Regions from separate parts of the Rossellomorea sp. NPDC071047 genome, predicted to be linked through region 1. Evidence: riboswitches for the same ligand, from Rfam matches in the RefSeq annotation. Region 1 holds a riboswitch; the other holds the start of a gene.
What was found. Region 1 has a riboswitch for S-adenosylmethionine ahead of mmuP (S-methylmethionine permease). Riboswitches for the same ligand answer to the same signal wherever they lie in the genome.

Region 2: another riboswitch for S-adenosylmethionine. It lies ahead of ACQKFO_RS19225 (methionine ABC transporter ATP-binding protein); the one in region 1 lies ahead of mmuP (S-methylmethionine permease).

The regions. Positions count from the first base shown of each region.
Region 1 covers NZ_JBNNJT010000002.1:606,233-613,919, forward strand. Annotated here, with positions in the region: gene ACQKFO_RS10955 (FtsX-like permease family protein) at 1-213, shown strand, start outside; gene nei (endonuclease VIII) at 286-1,110, opposite strand; SAM riboswitch class I at 1,248-1,354, shown strand; gene mmuP (S-methylmethionine permease) at 1,448-2,860, shown strand; gene mmuM (homocysteine S-methyltransferase) at 2,829-3,779, shown strand; gene ACQKFO_RS10975 (glucoamylase family protein) at 3,849-5,201, opposite strand; gene ACQKFO_RS10980 (amidase family protein) at 5,518-7,011, shown strand; partial or broken gene ACQKFO_RS10985 (Gfo/Idh/MocA family protein) at 7,060-7,687, opposite strand, start outside.
Region 2 covers NZ_JBNNJT010000006.1:150,011-157,697, reverse strand. Annotated here, with positions in the region: gene ACQKFO_RS19245 (lamin tail domain-containing protein) at 1-74, opposite strand, end outside; gene ACQKFO_RS19240 (MgtC/SapB family protein) at 454-987, shown strand; gene ACQKFO_RS19235 (GNAT family N-acetyltransferase) at 1,092-1,559, opposite strand; gene ACQKFO_RS19230 (glycerol-3-phosphate responsive antiterminator) at 1,604-2,173, opposite strand; SAM riboswitch class I at 2,806-2,912, shown strand; gene ACQKFO_RS19225 (methionine ABC transporter ATP-binding protein) at 3,033-4,058, shown strand; gene ACQKFO_RS19220 (methionine ABC transporter permease) at 4,048-4,710, shown strand; gene ACQKFO_RS19215 (MetQ/NlpA family ABC transporter substrate-binding protein) at 4,722-5,558, shown strand; gene ACQKFO_RS19210 (M20 family metallopeptidase) at 5,571-6,767, shown strand; gene ACQKFO_RS19205 (hypothetical protein) at 7,046-7,213, shown strand; gene ACQKFO_RS19200 (hypothetical protein) at 7,659-7,687, opposite strand, start outside.

The DNA.
Region 1 (7,687 bases):
ATAGGCATTCCCGTGACGCTCCTGTCGATTTCAGCCTTTATGAATTCGATCACCTCAGAGATGAATGTGACGATTCCCGTAAAGCTGGACTGGATGAGTGTCCTCATCAGTTTTATCATCATCATCACATCGTATTATGTATCCCTATGGCTGAACCATCGAAAGTTGAAAGGGATTTCCATGAAAGAAGCGATTAACCGGAGTACGGAATAGAAACTGTGGGTTGACGTTAAACTGATAAAAGGGTACGAGGCATTAAGAAAGCCACGTACCCTTTTATCGTTATCATTCTAGTCCCTGACAAACAGGACAATAGTACAGCCTTCTTGAAGCTGCCACCGCCTTCTCGATTTCACTTCCACAGATGAAGCAGGATCCACTTTCCCGGTTAAAGACCCAGTGACGATAGCGGGAACGCTTCACTCCTTGTCCTTTCAGTTTCTGTGCTAGGTCGAGATCATTGGTGATCCCACCAGTCTCATACGATTGTCTCACTAAATCCTTGATGCTATGTGCAGCTTTCTTCAATTGCTTCTCTGTGCAGTCAACTGGCCTGAGGGAAGGGTGTATACCAGCAACAAACATGATTTCAGATCGCAAATAATTTCCGATACCTGCTACGAAACCTTGATCCAGCAATAGAATCGACCATTTGCGGTTTCGGAATCGTTTATCCTTCATCCGTTCCATCAGCTCATCTACGGATACCTCTTCGCTTAAAAGATCGGGGCCGACTTTTGAGACGAATGGGTGCCCGGGCACTTCTTCGTCACGAAGAACCTCGATATCAGATGCGCTATAGAGAAGTGCCGATTTATTCTCATTATGTAAGGCCAACCGGAGCTGACGGTTTGTTTTCGGGTAGTTATATGTGTTTCTGAAATACCATTTCCCGTAAAGCTGATTGTGGGAGTAGATGGTGTACCCATTGTCAAAGCGGATGAGCATGGCTTTTCCTTTCGTATCGACCCTCGTCACGATTGACCCCTTTAGCAGATCCCCGTAGTCTTCTAAATGAGGGAAGGCAAAATAAATATCTTCGACGGTTTTATTTTTTAGAGCACGTTCAACGGAATCTGCGGCTCGTCTGATTTCCGGACCTTCTGGCATGGCAGTTTCTCCTTTTTTAGTATAGTTGTTCCCTTTTTTCTTCCCAAAGTAACATTCGGATAGGCTGGGCTACTCATCTATTTCATGGTCTTGACATTATTCCAATATATTGATAGAGTTTTAAAAAATCTACATATTTCTTATCCAGAGAGGTGGAGGGACTGGCCCTTTGAAGCCTCAGCAACAGGTCTGTGAAGATACTGTGCTAATTCCAGCGGGTGACTCAAACCCTGATAGATAGGAGCAATCTTTTATTTGTCGGTGACGCACTCGTTCAGGGTGCGTTTTTTGTTTGTCTACCCATTCCACAATATATTTAGAAGGAAGGGTGTTTTTGATGGAAAACGCAGGACAGAGTTTTAAAAGAGCGATGAAGACACGTCATTTAGTGATGCTGTCACTTGGAGGGGTGATCGGAACCGGGCTTTTCTTGAGTTCGGGGTATACGATTCATCAGGCAGGACCATTTGGGACGATCCTTGCTTATTTGGTTGGGGCGCTGGTGGTGTATCTTGTGATGCTTTGTTTAGGTGAACTTTCTGTCCATATGCCGGAAACAGGATCCTTTCATAGTTATGCTGCAAAGTTCATTGGACCTGGGACCGGGTACACTGTTGGCTGGTTGTATTGGCTGACATGGACAGTGGCATTGGGGTCGGAGTTTACGGCGGCTGGTTTGATGATGCAGCGTTGGTTTCCTTCGATTAGTGTATCGATCTGGAGCGCGGTCTTTGCTGCGTTGATTTTTGTGCTTAATACGTTGTCTGTGCGTTTTTTTGCTGAATCTGAATTTTGGTTTTCTTTAGTAAAAGTGATTGCGATCGTTGCGTTTATTGTGATCGGGGCAGGTGCGATCGTCGGGTTCATCTCTCTCAGTCATTCAGAGCCCGCTCCGTTTTTCTCGAATATCACAAATTCAGGGTTGTTTCCGAATGGGGCATTTGCCATCTTGATGACAATGCTTGCTGTCAATTTTGCCTTTTCAGGAACAGAATTGATCGGGGTTGCGGCGGGAGAAACAGAGAATCCATCCAAATCGATTCCTAAAGCCATCCGCACCACGCTTGTGAGATTGATCATCTTTTATGTAGGGACGATTGTCGTATTATCCGCTTTATTACCGAGCCAGTCAGCCGGTGTATTGGAAAGTCCTTTCGTAGCGGTGCTTGGTCGGATTGGAATCCCGTATGCCGCCGATATCATGAATTTTGTGATCATAACGGCCATTTTATCAGCGGCAAACTCCGGTCTGTATGCTTCCTCCAGAATGCTGTGGTCGCTCTCAGATAAGCAAATGATCTCACCGGTTTTTGCCAAATTGACTGATCGGGGAGTCCCTCTCAATGCGATAGTTTGCAGCATGCTGGGAGGGGGGCTGGCATTGCTTTCAAGCATCATTGCACCGGGGACGGTCTACATCGCATTGGTGTCGATCTCTGGCCTTGCGGTAGTAATCGTGTGGATGAGCATTAGTGCTGCCCAATTTCTATTTCGAAGACAGTACATAAGGGAGGGAAACGACGTGAAAGACTTGACTTATCGGACGCCGCTCTACCCACTCGTTCCCATTGCGGCATTTCTGCTTTGTCTAGCTTCTTGTATCGGCATTGCCTTTGATACCACTCAGAGGATAGCCCTTTATTGCGGGATCCCATTTATAGCCCTTTGCTATGGAAGCTATTATCTAACACAATACATAAAGAAAAGAGGAAGAGGTAATGTCGAATCAACTGAAGCTAAATCCCATTGATGCTATTTTACAAATACATTCCCAACTGATTATAGATGGAGCATTAGCCACAGAGCTGGAATCCCATGGCTTTGATTTAAACGATCCCCTTTGGTCTGCCAGTATACTCCTTGAAAAACCGGAAGCGATTGAGAAGGTTCATGCTGATTATTTCCGTGCAGGAGCCGATTGTGCGATTACAGCCAGCTACCAGGCGACGGTGGATGGTTTTCGAAAGCGAGGTATAGAGAAACCTGAAGCTCTGGAATTAATCAAGAAAACGGTTACTCTCGCCAAACAGGCCCGAGATGACTTCTGGAAGGAAGAGAAGGGAAATTCGAATCGGCCGAAGCCAATCGTTGCAGGTTCTGTAGGACCTTACGGGGCATACCTTGCTGACGGTTCTGAATACGTGGGGAACTATGGAGTAAGCGATAAACAGTTAGCAGATTTCCATTTTCCGAGAATCCAGGCATTAGTGGAGGCGGGAGCTGATTTGTTGGCATTCGAAACCATCCCGTCCTTGCAGGAAGCAAAGGTACTAGCTTCACTTCTGAAAGAATTTCCCGATACCTGGGCCTGGCTGTCTTTTTCATTAAAGGATGGAGAGACGATAAGTGATGGAACGGGGATTGAAGAGTGCGCGCGTGTGTTCAATGACGATGAACAAATCGCTGCAATTGGTGTGAATTGTGCACCTATACCTGCGGCCGAGAAGGCGATAAGCGTATTAAGCAGAAACACTGACAAACCAATCATCGCGTACCCGAACTCAGGTGAGACTTACAATGCTGAGACCAAAACGTGGCATGGGGAGAAAGGGTGTTGCGCGTTTGATGAGGAATCAGTAATTTGGTACGAGGCAGGTGCTCGTATCATTGGTGGATGCTGCCGGACGGATCCTGGTCATATTGAGGCGTTGGCGAAGAGGTGGAGGTAGGCAATAATATTTAAATGCAAAAGCCCAAGTGATTCAGTCACTTGGGCTCTTACATCATTATCGCTACTATTATTTAATAGAAAACGTCTCTTTAATCAGCAAGTCCTCAGGTGATTTCCCAATTCGATCTTGATGGAAGTAATCTCTGATGACTCCATCCTTTAAATAGTTGACGATTGAGACCATTGTCATACCTTGATCTAAAGCGAGGTAGGCTTGTGTCACTTCTCCCGTTTCCACATTGACTGAATCAAGGAAGCCATATTTACCATACATATCGAAACGTTTCAACGCCTGGATGTTTTTGAATGCTTCCATCGGTGCGTATTCAAGTGCCAGGAATGTGGCATGTGGAGTGACAGTGCCATCTGACTTATAGCCGTCCATACCCAGAGGTGTAGCGGCAAATTCTGAATAATTATCCGGTGTGGCTGCTGGTGACATGCCCCAGGCTGCATACCCTTGTTCTTTAGCATATTGAATCTGGATGTCTACATGACGCTTATTGTTCAAGCCGAGTGCGTTCTTCCCGAGTTCTTTTTCCTTCAGTACAAGCTGTGGCATCAATGCTTCAAACATGCTTCCTCCCCAGCTTGGTACATATTTAGTGCCCTTGTAGCTGTAATGTCCTTCGAAGACATCTACGCCGTCATATGTTTCTGTATATCCTTCAGGAATTTGAGCCTGCCAATCCCAGCTTTCTGGCATGGTGCGGAACATTCTCCACCAGTGCTCTTCCGGTACGTCCTCTTTCCCGATCGCGATGTAGCTTGCCACACGTGGTTCCGTATAAAAGGCACCGTAATGGTGAGAAGTATAGCTCTCGGTTGCTACATCATATCCGCCACGCATTTGTCCTACTTCCGGGGTGTAAAGAGTGGAATAATCCATGTCCTCTACTAATGCGTGAGTTTCTTCATAGAGTTCCGGATACGCTTGTCCCACTACAATGAGACCTGCAGACAGCCATCCATTATCTACCGTTGAGATGAATTGACCCCAATCCGTCATAAGCGTTGCATCTTCTGTATAGTACCAGTTGTAAAATAATCCGTTCCATTTTTCCATATCTTTTAATGAATTCAACGTCTTTTCGATGTTGGTCACGGCTTCTTCACGTGAGATCAGGCCGACTTCCTCAGCTGAAATCGTACTCATCATATACATGGCAATGTTCGTTGGGGAAGTGAATTTCTGGGCATTGATCTCCCCGTTATCCATACGGACGGCATCATAAGTGAGTCCCGTTTTTTCATTTGTAAAATCCTCGAAGTATCGATAGGTATTCTTTGAAATCGCTTTCAATTGTTTGGATAAAGCGATCTCTTTTCCTTTGGTTGTGTGCTTTGCAGAAGCCGAAGCAGGGAGCGTGGCGCTGACGATAAGCAATAAAGCTAAAAGCAATGAAAAATATTTCTTCACATTTGACACTTCCTTTCATTTTGGTGAAACGTTTCGATTAAAAGTATACAAGAGTGATCAATAGACGTATATCACTCAATAGTAACAATTATCTGAAAATAACACGTCGGTATGTGACTTCTTTTTTGAGTCTTTTATACCAGTATCCATCGGCAGGTAAACTCTAAATACAGACTCTGCCACCAACTCTAATGTGATACTGTATTGGGTGACTACCTTCTTTTTTTGTCTACAGTGTTAATGATTTTTATTAAAAAAAGGATATTTTCCCATTATGTAGAAAGTCATAGATACATAGTCAATAGGGGTGAGCAGGATGCAGGGGTTTGATTATAAAAACTACGACGGTTTAGGGCTCGCAGAGTTAGTGAAGAAAAAAGAAGTTCATCCTAAAGAATTGGTTGAAGAAGCCATTAAAATAATAGAAGCCAACAATCCGAAGTTGAACGCAGTGATTCACAAAATGTATGAACAGGCGAGGGAGGTTGCAGACAAAGAGCTTACTGGAGCATTCGCCGGTGTACCAATGCTATTGAAAAATATCACTCAGGAAATAGAAGGGGAGCCTATGACAGCAGGTTCAAGATCACTTCAAACCTACCGAGCGAAGACAGATGCAGAGTACACCAGGAGATTGCGTGAAGTAGGTGTGGTCATTCTGGGACAAACGAATGTGCCTGAATTTGCTTTAGTGGCTATTACAGAGCCTTCACATCACGGTGCGACAAGAAATCCGTGGAATTTGGATTATACGCCTGGAGGTTCAAGTGGCGGTTCAGCCGCTGCGGTAGCATCCGGCATTGTTCCGATCGCGGGTGCCAACGATGGTGGGGGATCTATAAGGATCCCGGCTGGCTATTGCGGGTTATTTGGTTTGAAACCGACGAGGGGAAGAACACCTGTTGGTCCAACCTACGGAAGAACATGGCAAGGGGCCTCTGTTGAGCATGTTTTAACCCGATCAGTCAGGGATAATGCTGCCATGCTGGATGAATTACGAACGTATGAAAAGTCTGCTGCTTTTTATGCCCCTCCATTTGCAGGGAGATACTTGGAAGCATCACAAACCCCATTGGGCAAGAAATTAAGGATTGCCTATTCCACAGCTTCTCCCATAGGCACTGAAGTACATCCCGAGTGCGAGAAGGCTGTTGTGAGAGCTGCTAAATTACTAGAGTCCATGGGCCATTATGTGGAAGAAAAAGAGGTGCCGGTGGATGGACACAAGATTGCGAGAAGTTTCTTAACAATGTACTTTGGTGAAACCGCTGCACTGTTAACTTCGTTGGAAGAAGTGCTGGGACGAAAAGTTACTTACGCTGATGTGGAACCCTCCACCTGGCTCCTGGGATTGATCGGAAAGGTCACTCCTGCAGAAGAATTTATCCTGAGTATCAGGGAGTGGGACATAGCAGCTTATCAAATGGAAACATTTCATGAAACGTATGATTTCTACCTTACCCCTACAACAGCTTTTCCACCGGCCAGGATAGGAGAACTGGAACCGACCCAATCAGAGAAATTCCTGATCAGTTCAATAGGGAAATTGGGACTCAGGAGACTGGTGAAAAAGATTGGGATCGTTGATCAGATAGCACAGAAGAATCTGATGCGTACCCCTTTCACGCAGTTGGCCAATTTAACAGGACAGCCGGCCATGTCACTTCCGATACATCAGACTTCTGAAGGGCTGCCGGTCGGAGTCCAGGTGATGGCAGCAAAAGGCAGAGAGGATCTGCTGTTGCAATTGGCTGGAGAGATTGAGAAGTCCGAGCATTGGTTGCAAATTGAGAAAAACCCTTTATTCTAAAAAGGGGAAAGGGGCTTTCCATGTCCCCTTCCCCATCTATCTGACCTACTATTCAATCATCCCGACTATCCTCTCACAAATCTCATGGGTAACCAGTGAATCCTCAATCGATGGGTCAGGGGTTGTACCATTTTCCACACAGTCTATGAAATGATCCACTAAATCATAAAACCCACGCTTATATAAAGTATGCTCCCAATCTCCAAATGAAGAAAGGCTGACTTCTTTATTATGATAATGAGTCGTTTCAACGAGACTGTTGACGACATATTTATGATGACCTGCCGAGTACTCGATGATTTCTTCCGTCACACCGCCGTCCCGGTTCATGATTCCGACTGAGGTGCACTCCTCGCCGATGAGCTGGACGACTAAGTGATGGAGCATGTCATCTTTTATTAAATGCTGAACCTTTACATCCTGGACCTCTGTATCCATTAAGAATCGCAGCGTATCTACAACATGGATGAAATCTTCTACGACGAACCTTCTGGCGTAATCAGGTAAAGCGTATCTGTTTTTTTGCATAAGGAGAAAGCTGGGTTTGCCATGCTCTCTCAGCTCTCTCACTTTTGGTATGAATCGTCTGTTGAAACCAACCATGGCGACTTTGCCATTTTCTTTAGCGAGCTGGACGATTCTTTCGGTTTCGTGAATGTTCAAGGAAATCGGCTTG
Region 2 (7,687 bases), on a different contig from region 1:
ACTTGAAGCAATAAAAGTCCTGAGATTCCTAAAGCAAGAAGGACAACTATCCGGCTGATTGATCTGTTTTTCAACTTTATTTCCTCCTTTAAAATGGTATTTGTGTATAAATGAAAAGAACCCCATGGCAATGGGGTGCACGATAATCGTACACGCGATTGACACAGGGTTCTCCTCATCTCTACCCGATATATATCTTACTAACTCCATCATACAATGAGCGCCTGGGGGTGGCAATGGTCATTCTGTAATATTTGGAATTTTTAGATATATCGTTGAAATGAAGGGAAGATTGGTGTATGATAAAAGGAATATTAAGAGGAATGAAGCTTGGTAGGAAGAGGAGAAGAGATCACCTATGAAGCGAACTGTATGATTTTTTCACATTGGGGTGGAGAAGTCAGGCATTCGTTTTGTGGCGCGGTCTCTTTTTCATTTAAGGAGGATGGCGAGATGGCGCATTACATGAATGAAGCAACGGAATTTTTCTGGCAGCATGATATCTATTTCCGGATTTTGGTCAGTGCTGTATTAGGATTCATCATCGGGTGGGACAGGACATCGAAAAATAAGCCCGCTGGTTTAAAAACATACACGTATGTATCGGTGGCCTGTACATTGATCACGATCGTGTCCATCGAAGGGGCGAATATGCTCAGTCAACCGGACAGTGGAAAGGTGATGGATCCGTTTCGACTGGCAGCCCAGATTGTATCCGGGCTCGGGTTCCTCGGTGCAGGTGTGATCCTGAAAGATGGATTACGGGTGAAAGGACTGACATCAGCTGCGATGATTTTTTACGTTGGGGGAATCGGGATAGGTATCGGAGCCGGCTTCTATTCCATTGTCATCTTCGCGACATTTGTAACCTTCATCATTACGAAGATAGGAAACTTCTTTGAAGAGCATGAAATCACGTCAGTGCGCTTTCCTTGGACCCGGAAAAAAAGTAAGGCAGAGGACGTAGAAAAAAAGGTAGGAACTTAAAGTGAGGTCAACCTCAGTGTAAGCAATTCAGTTACGAAAAATTTATCATTACAAAGGAAAAGGCATACGAATTCCCAAATGAATTCGTATGCCTTTTCTTATTGTTATATCAAAATGGAAAAAGTGGGCTCATCAAAGGTCATTATATTTTCTTCCGAAAAACCAAATTTTAAATAAAATAACCTCCCTGCTTCATTTTCGGGATGAACCGTTAAATTCAAACGATGACAAGAATGATTGGTGGTTTTTATATGTCTGATTACTTCATTTAACGTTTTTGAACCCAATCCTATTCTTTGAAATCTTTTATCTATGAAAAAATGAAACAGCCAGTAATCATCTCTACTCCCTGGAGTATAATGCAGATTGAAAAAGCCCACCATCTTATTTTGATTGTAAATGCCATATGGCTCTACCACTTTTCCACCTGGTCTTATATACGCTTTAGCAAGGGCAATAGCGACGGGAGGATGAATAGATGAAACATATTTCAGTTGTTCATCATGGACGGATAGTTCAAGTGCTTCTCGCCAATTGTCATCACTGATTAATTTAATACTTATATCTGACATACGACACCTCAGTTATTTTAATCTGATTTAACTAACCATTTTGGTTAAAAGTCCAGATTCCACAGCTTAGGATCCCCAGAGGAAATGGCAAGTGCACCGGCTCTCAATCCATTCAGAATATCTTGCTTATTACTGATTAGGCCACCAGCGATGATGGGCAGCGTAGTCATGGTCGTCAGTTTATCAATGACAGACGGCATAAGACCGGGAAGCACCTCAATCGCATCCGGCTTGCAGTTCTGTGCGATATCAATCCCTTTCACAAGGGCATTGCGGTCGATGAGAAAAAGGCGCTGGATCGTCATCAAGCCTTCTTCCTTTGCATATTTGATCAGGTTGCTCCTCGTCGTAATGATGCCAGCCGGCTTCCAGATTTCTGCTATGTATTTAATGGCACTCTTCGTATTGGATAATCCATCGATGAAATCAATATGGATAAACGTGGTTTTACCGGATTCCTTTAACTTTTTCAGATACCCATCCATCGTAATCAAATTGCCGGTTAGGATGAACACGATGTTGGCGTTTGATTGTATGGCCTTTTCCAAGTCTTTTTCTTCCTTTATGGAAGCGATGACTTGGGATTGGACGATGTCGATAATGTTAGGTTTCATGGAATTGGCCCCTTTTAATAATCTGAATATTGTTTTTTCTTTTAGTATAGCATAGTTGTTTGGGGATTCTTCTTTAATGGAGGCGATGATCTGAGAATTGATGATATATTGGTCGCTCCTTTAGAGAGTGTGGATGGTACCTTTATAGGTGAATATATTAGACTGCCTGTTAAAAGATAACTAGCACAATTATCGGTAGTGAGATCCGGTTAAGTATCAGAGCTAATCAATAGACGGAAATATTCCGCTTAAATTCGCCATGACGATTAAAAAAGGTTGAAATAAGGGGACATATTCCGCCTATTGACTCTATAAGTACAATAAGGGGTGATTTTTTTTGTATAACCGGAAAACCTCCGCTTATTTCCCCTCAAATCTAGTTCCAAACTGAATGTAACCGGAAAATCTCCGCTTATTTTTCTTTATCGTAGAGTGTGGCAGATTACGATTCTATCTTCTTCTTTCGACTAATCTCAATTTCTCTTATAGCCATAAAGTAGAGTAAGGACCGTCCCCGGTTTGTCCAACATAATACAATTAATTCAAAAACCGGATTGACAAACCAATTAGAATCCTTTACCATAACCCTAATGCTTAAAAGCATCATAACTTTAACTTAATAAAGCAATATCTTCTTATCCAGAGAGGTGGAGGGACTGGCCCTGTGATACCTCGGCAACGGGTTCTTATATGAATACCGTGCCAATTCCATCAAGTCATGTGACTTGAAAGATGAGAAGAGCGGGACATATACATATTTGTGCCTCTCTTCTTATGAAGGGGGGCACTTTTTATTTTCTGCCAAGTCCTTCAAACACAGGCTTCAAGAAGAATACATAGCGAAAGGAGCAAGTCCTGTATGATCAGAGTTCAGAATGTTACGAAAGTATTCGAGACGAAGGATGGCCCATTCACCGCTTTAAAAAATGTTTCCTTCGAAGTGAAGAAGGGAGAGATTTATGGTGTGATCGGATTCAGCGGAGCGGGAAAAAGCACGCTTGTCCGCTGTCTCAATTTTTTAGAGAAACCATCATCGGGTGATATTTTCATAGAGGGGCGCAGCCTGAAAGATCAGTCGGCAATCGATCTGAGGAAAGAGCGGCACCGCATCGGGATGATCTTTCAGCACTTCAATCTGTTTCAATCACGGACGGTGGCAGGGAATATCGCCTATCCTCTGAAACTTGCAAAATGGTCAAAAGAAAAGATCAGCGAGAGAGTAAAGGAGCTGCTCGCGTTTGTCGGACTTGAAGATAAAGCGAAGCATTATCCGGATCAACTGTCAGGAGGGCAGAAGCAAAGAGTGGGAATAGCAAGAGCCCTGGCGACATCGCCTTCGATCCTGCTCTGCGATGAAGCAACATCCGCACTTGATCCTCAGACGACGGATTCGATTCTGAACTTATTAAAGAGAATCAACGCGGAGTATGGCATTACGATTGTGATGATCACCCACGAAATGGGGGTCATCCGGGAAATCTGTGATAAGGTCGCTGTCATGGAAAATGGAGAAATCGTTGAAGAGGGTAGCGTCTTCGATATCTTCTCCAACCCGCAGACCCCGACGACGAAAAATTTTGTGAAGAGTGTCATGAATGATCAGCTGCCGGCATCGGTTCTCGACAAATTGAATGACAGCAAAGCAGGGCGCATCTGCCGCCTCATTTTCAAGGGTGATTCGACGGGCACGCCGATCCTTTCCGAAACGGCAAAGAAATTCGATGCCCACATCAATGTGTTATTCGGCCAGATCACGGAACTCCAGGGTAAGCCGTTCGGGAATCTCATCGTACAGATCATCGGCAGCAAGAAAGAAACGGAAGAAATCCTGGATTATTGGAAGAACAGATTATTAGTAAGCGAGGTGGAGAAGCGTGCAAGTTAACTGGGAATTATTCTGGCCAAGAATTATAGAAGCGACATGGGATACCGTGGCGATGGTGTCATTCTCCCTTATATTTGCAACGTTGATTGGGCTTCCCCTCGGCATCATCGTCGTGGTGACGAGAAAGGGGCACTTACTTGAAAATAAAATCGTCTTTTCCATATTGAGCAGCATCATCAACGTGTTCCGTTCGATCCCGTTCATCATCTTGATGGTGGCCATCATCCCCTTTACAAGATTGGTAGTGGGCACATCGATTGGAACGGCGGCAGCGGTCGTGCCGCTTGTCGTATTTGCGGCACCGTATATAGCAAGACTGGTAGAGAGCTCGCTCCTTGAAGTGGAACCGGGTGTCATTGAAGCGGCGGAGTCCATGGGGGCCGGGCCGTGGCAGATCATCTTCGGGATACTCATTCCGGAAGCATTGAGTACACTGGTCCTGAATATTACGATTGCGACCATCGGCCTTGTCGGTGCATCGGCCATGGCCGGGGCAGTCGGAGGCGGGGGCCTCGGGGATCTGGCCATCGCTTACGGTTATCAGCGATTTGAAACATCCGTCATGATCGTGACCGTCATCATTTTAATCGTGATGGTGCAGGGACTGCAGACAGCAGGAAATACATTATCAAAAATCATCAGAAGACGTTAGGAGAGAGGAATATGAAAAAATCAATCAGCCTTGCAAGTATCGGCATTCTAATAATCACCCTTATATTGAGCGGCTGCTCGGGAGACAGTGCATCCGGCTCAGGTGAAAAAGAAGTCGTTAAAGTCGGAGTGAATGGATCTGGGGTGCCGATTTGGGAGTATATGAAAGAGAAAGCAGCGAAGGAAGGGATTGAAATCGAGATTGTGGAGTTTGCCGATTACGTGAGGCCGAACCAGGCGCTGGCCGATGGGGATATCGACCTGAACGCCTTCCAGACGATTTCCTATTTTGATTCTTTCGTTGAAGAACATAACCTGGACCTTGTACCGATCGGCTCGACAATCATCGCGCCGATGGGAATCTATTCGGAAAAATATCAATCGGTAGAAGACTTACCGAAAGGCAGTAAAGTAGCCGTTCCTCAAGAGGCGACGAACCTTGGCCGTGCCCTTCTCCTACTGGAGGAAGCAGGCTTGATACAACTGAAAGAAGGATTTGACCAGTCACAAGGTCTGGAAGCCATAAAAGAAAACCCGAAAAACCTTGAATTCACACCGGTCGTCGCTGCCCAGACACCGAGGGTATTACCGGATGTGGCAGCATCGATCATCAATAATGGTGTGGCTGTTGAAGCAGGGTTCGTACCGGTTGATGATAGCATCTATATCGAAGGGGCGGAATCCAAGCCGTTCATCAATATCATTGCGGCGCAGAAAAAAGATAAGGACAATAAGACTTATAAAAAGATTGTGGAGCTCTATCAGGAAGATGACGTAGCAGAACATATCAAGAAAACATACAAAGATTCCCTGATCCCGACATTCGTGCCGGTCAGTGAATTGCATTAGGAGGGAAAAGAGATGAGTCAACCAGCAGCGATTGCCGATCGTAAAAACAACATCCTCTCAGCAGTCGATCAATTGGCTGTGAAACTCGTGTCGACCAGCCATCAGATCCACGACAAACCTGAAATTGGAAACGAAGAGTTTTTTGCTTCAGAGACCTTGACCACCCTCCTTGCAGCCAATGGGTTCTCCATTGAAAGGGGAGTGGCGGGTCATGAGACTTCCTTTGTGGCACGCAAACATTCAGGGAAAGAAGGGCCGGTCATCGGCTACCTGGCTGAATATGACGCACTGCCTGGACTCGGTCACGCCTGCGGTCACAATATCATCGGGACGGCAAGCTGCGGGGCGGCCATCGCCCTGTCGTCCGTACTCGATGAAACAGGAGGGGAAGTGGTGGTGTTCGGGACTCCTGCCGAGGAAGGCGGTCCGAACGGAAGTGCGAAGGGCAGTTTCGTAAAGGCAGGCTTGTTCGAAGGAGTGGATGCATGCATGATGGTCCATCCGTTCAACCGGACAACGCAGACAGGGAAAACCCTGGCGGTGGATCCCCTTGATTTCGAATTTAAAGGAAGGTCTGCCCATGCGGCAGCTTCCCCTGAAGACGGCATCAATGCCCTCGACGGAGTGATCCAGCTGTTCAACGGCATTAACGCCCTTCGTCAGCACGTGACCGATGATGTACGGATCCACGGCATCATCACCCACGGCGGGGACGCGCCCAACATCGTCCCTGACTATGCAAAAGCCCGCTTCTATATACGCGCTGCAACCAGGGAAGCGTGCAACGAGGTCACGAAGAAAGTGAAAGCGATCGCTGAGGGATCGGCACTTGCCACCGGGACGAAACTGAATGTCATCAAAATCCAAAATGAAGTCGATCACTTTCAGCTCAACCGTCGTTTCGATAAAGTATTCCAGCGCTCCATCGAGTCACTAGGGGAATACTTCGACGATACGGAACGAAAGGGACTCGGCTCATCCGACGCCGGAAACGTCAGCCGGGTGGTCCCGACCATCCACCCCTATATCAAAATCGGCCCCGAATCCCTCGTCGTCCACACGAACGAATTCAGGGAAGCGGCTAAATCCACCGAGGGTGACCGTGCCCTTGTGATCGGGGCAAAGGCACTTGCGCTGACGGGGTATGAACTGCTGACGGATAAGGGGCTTTTGGAGGAAATATGGGAAGAGTTCGGTTCAAGTCAATAAGGATGGAAAGACAGCCAAATCAGGGCTGTCTTTTTGTGTGGAAGATATGCGGCGTTTAATTAAGAATGTTCCAATGTTTAACAAAAATACTAAGCGGATAATGAATGAGAGATTGTATCGTAGAAACCAACGATAGGAAAATGACATGAAAAAACTACTGACAAAGGGAAAATTTTTTTCGAACTATACTGGGAGCAAGCGGTTAAGAAGAGGCTGAACCCGAAGGAAATACCTCAAGCGATACGGCAGAAATAAGTAATCAGCAGGAAACCCAGGAAATGGACGAGCAGGCGGCCGAATTGCTCGGCAGTGAGAAGCTGCAGGAACGAATTCAAAAGGGGATGGATCTCGATTCCTATTCTGCTGAATTAACAGCGATGGATGAAATAGGAGAAACCACCGTCCATGAAAGAAGATTTGAGCGAATAATCATTCCACATCACTAAAAGCGCATTCGAGATTTTTATAAGTAAAGTCCGAACTAATTTACCTTTAAGGAGTCAAATTAGTTCGAATTTTTTATCGATTATTTCAGTGATTTTATTAAAGGATTAGGTAGTGTGGAAGAAATATATATAATGTATTTTTGAAAAGTTTATAGGGATCTGTAGAAGGTGTATTTCATCAGCTAACGAAATTAACAAAGGAGAGCGTTTCTAAGCGCCCTCCTTTTCAATTAAACTATTTTACTAATATCTACGTGATATTACATTAATTCATGTATATCCGAAAAAACACTACAAATACAATTAGATATAATAGAGCATATATCAATCTAAATTTAATTTTCTTAGAATAAAAAATATATATATACATAATTGTTAACACAATAAAAATTAATAGATATATATTTTCCAACATACGCTCACCGCCAATTTTCACAATATTATTTTATCTAGACTTAACTTTATATGTCAAAG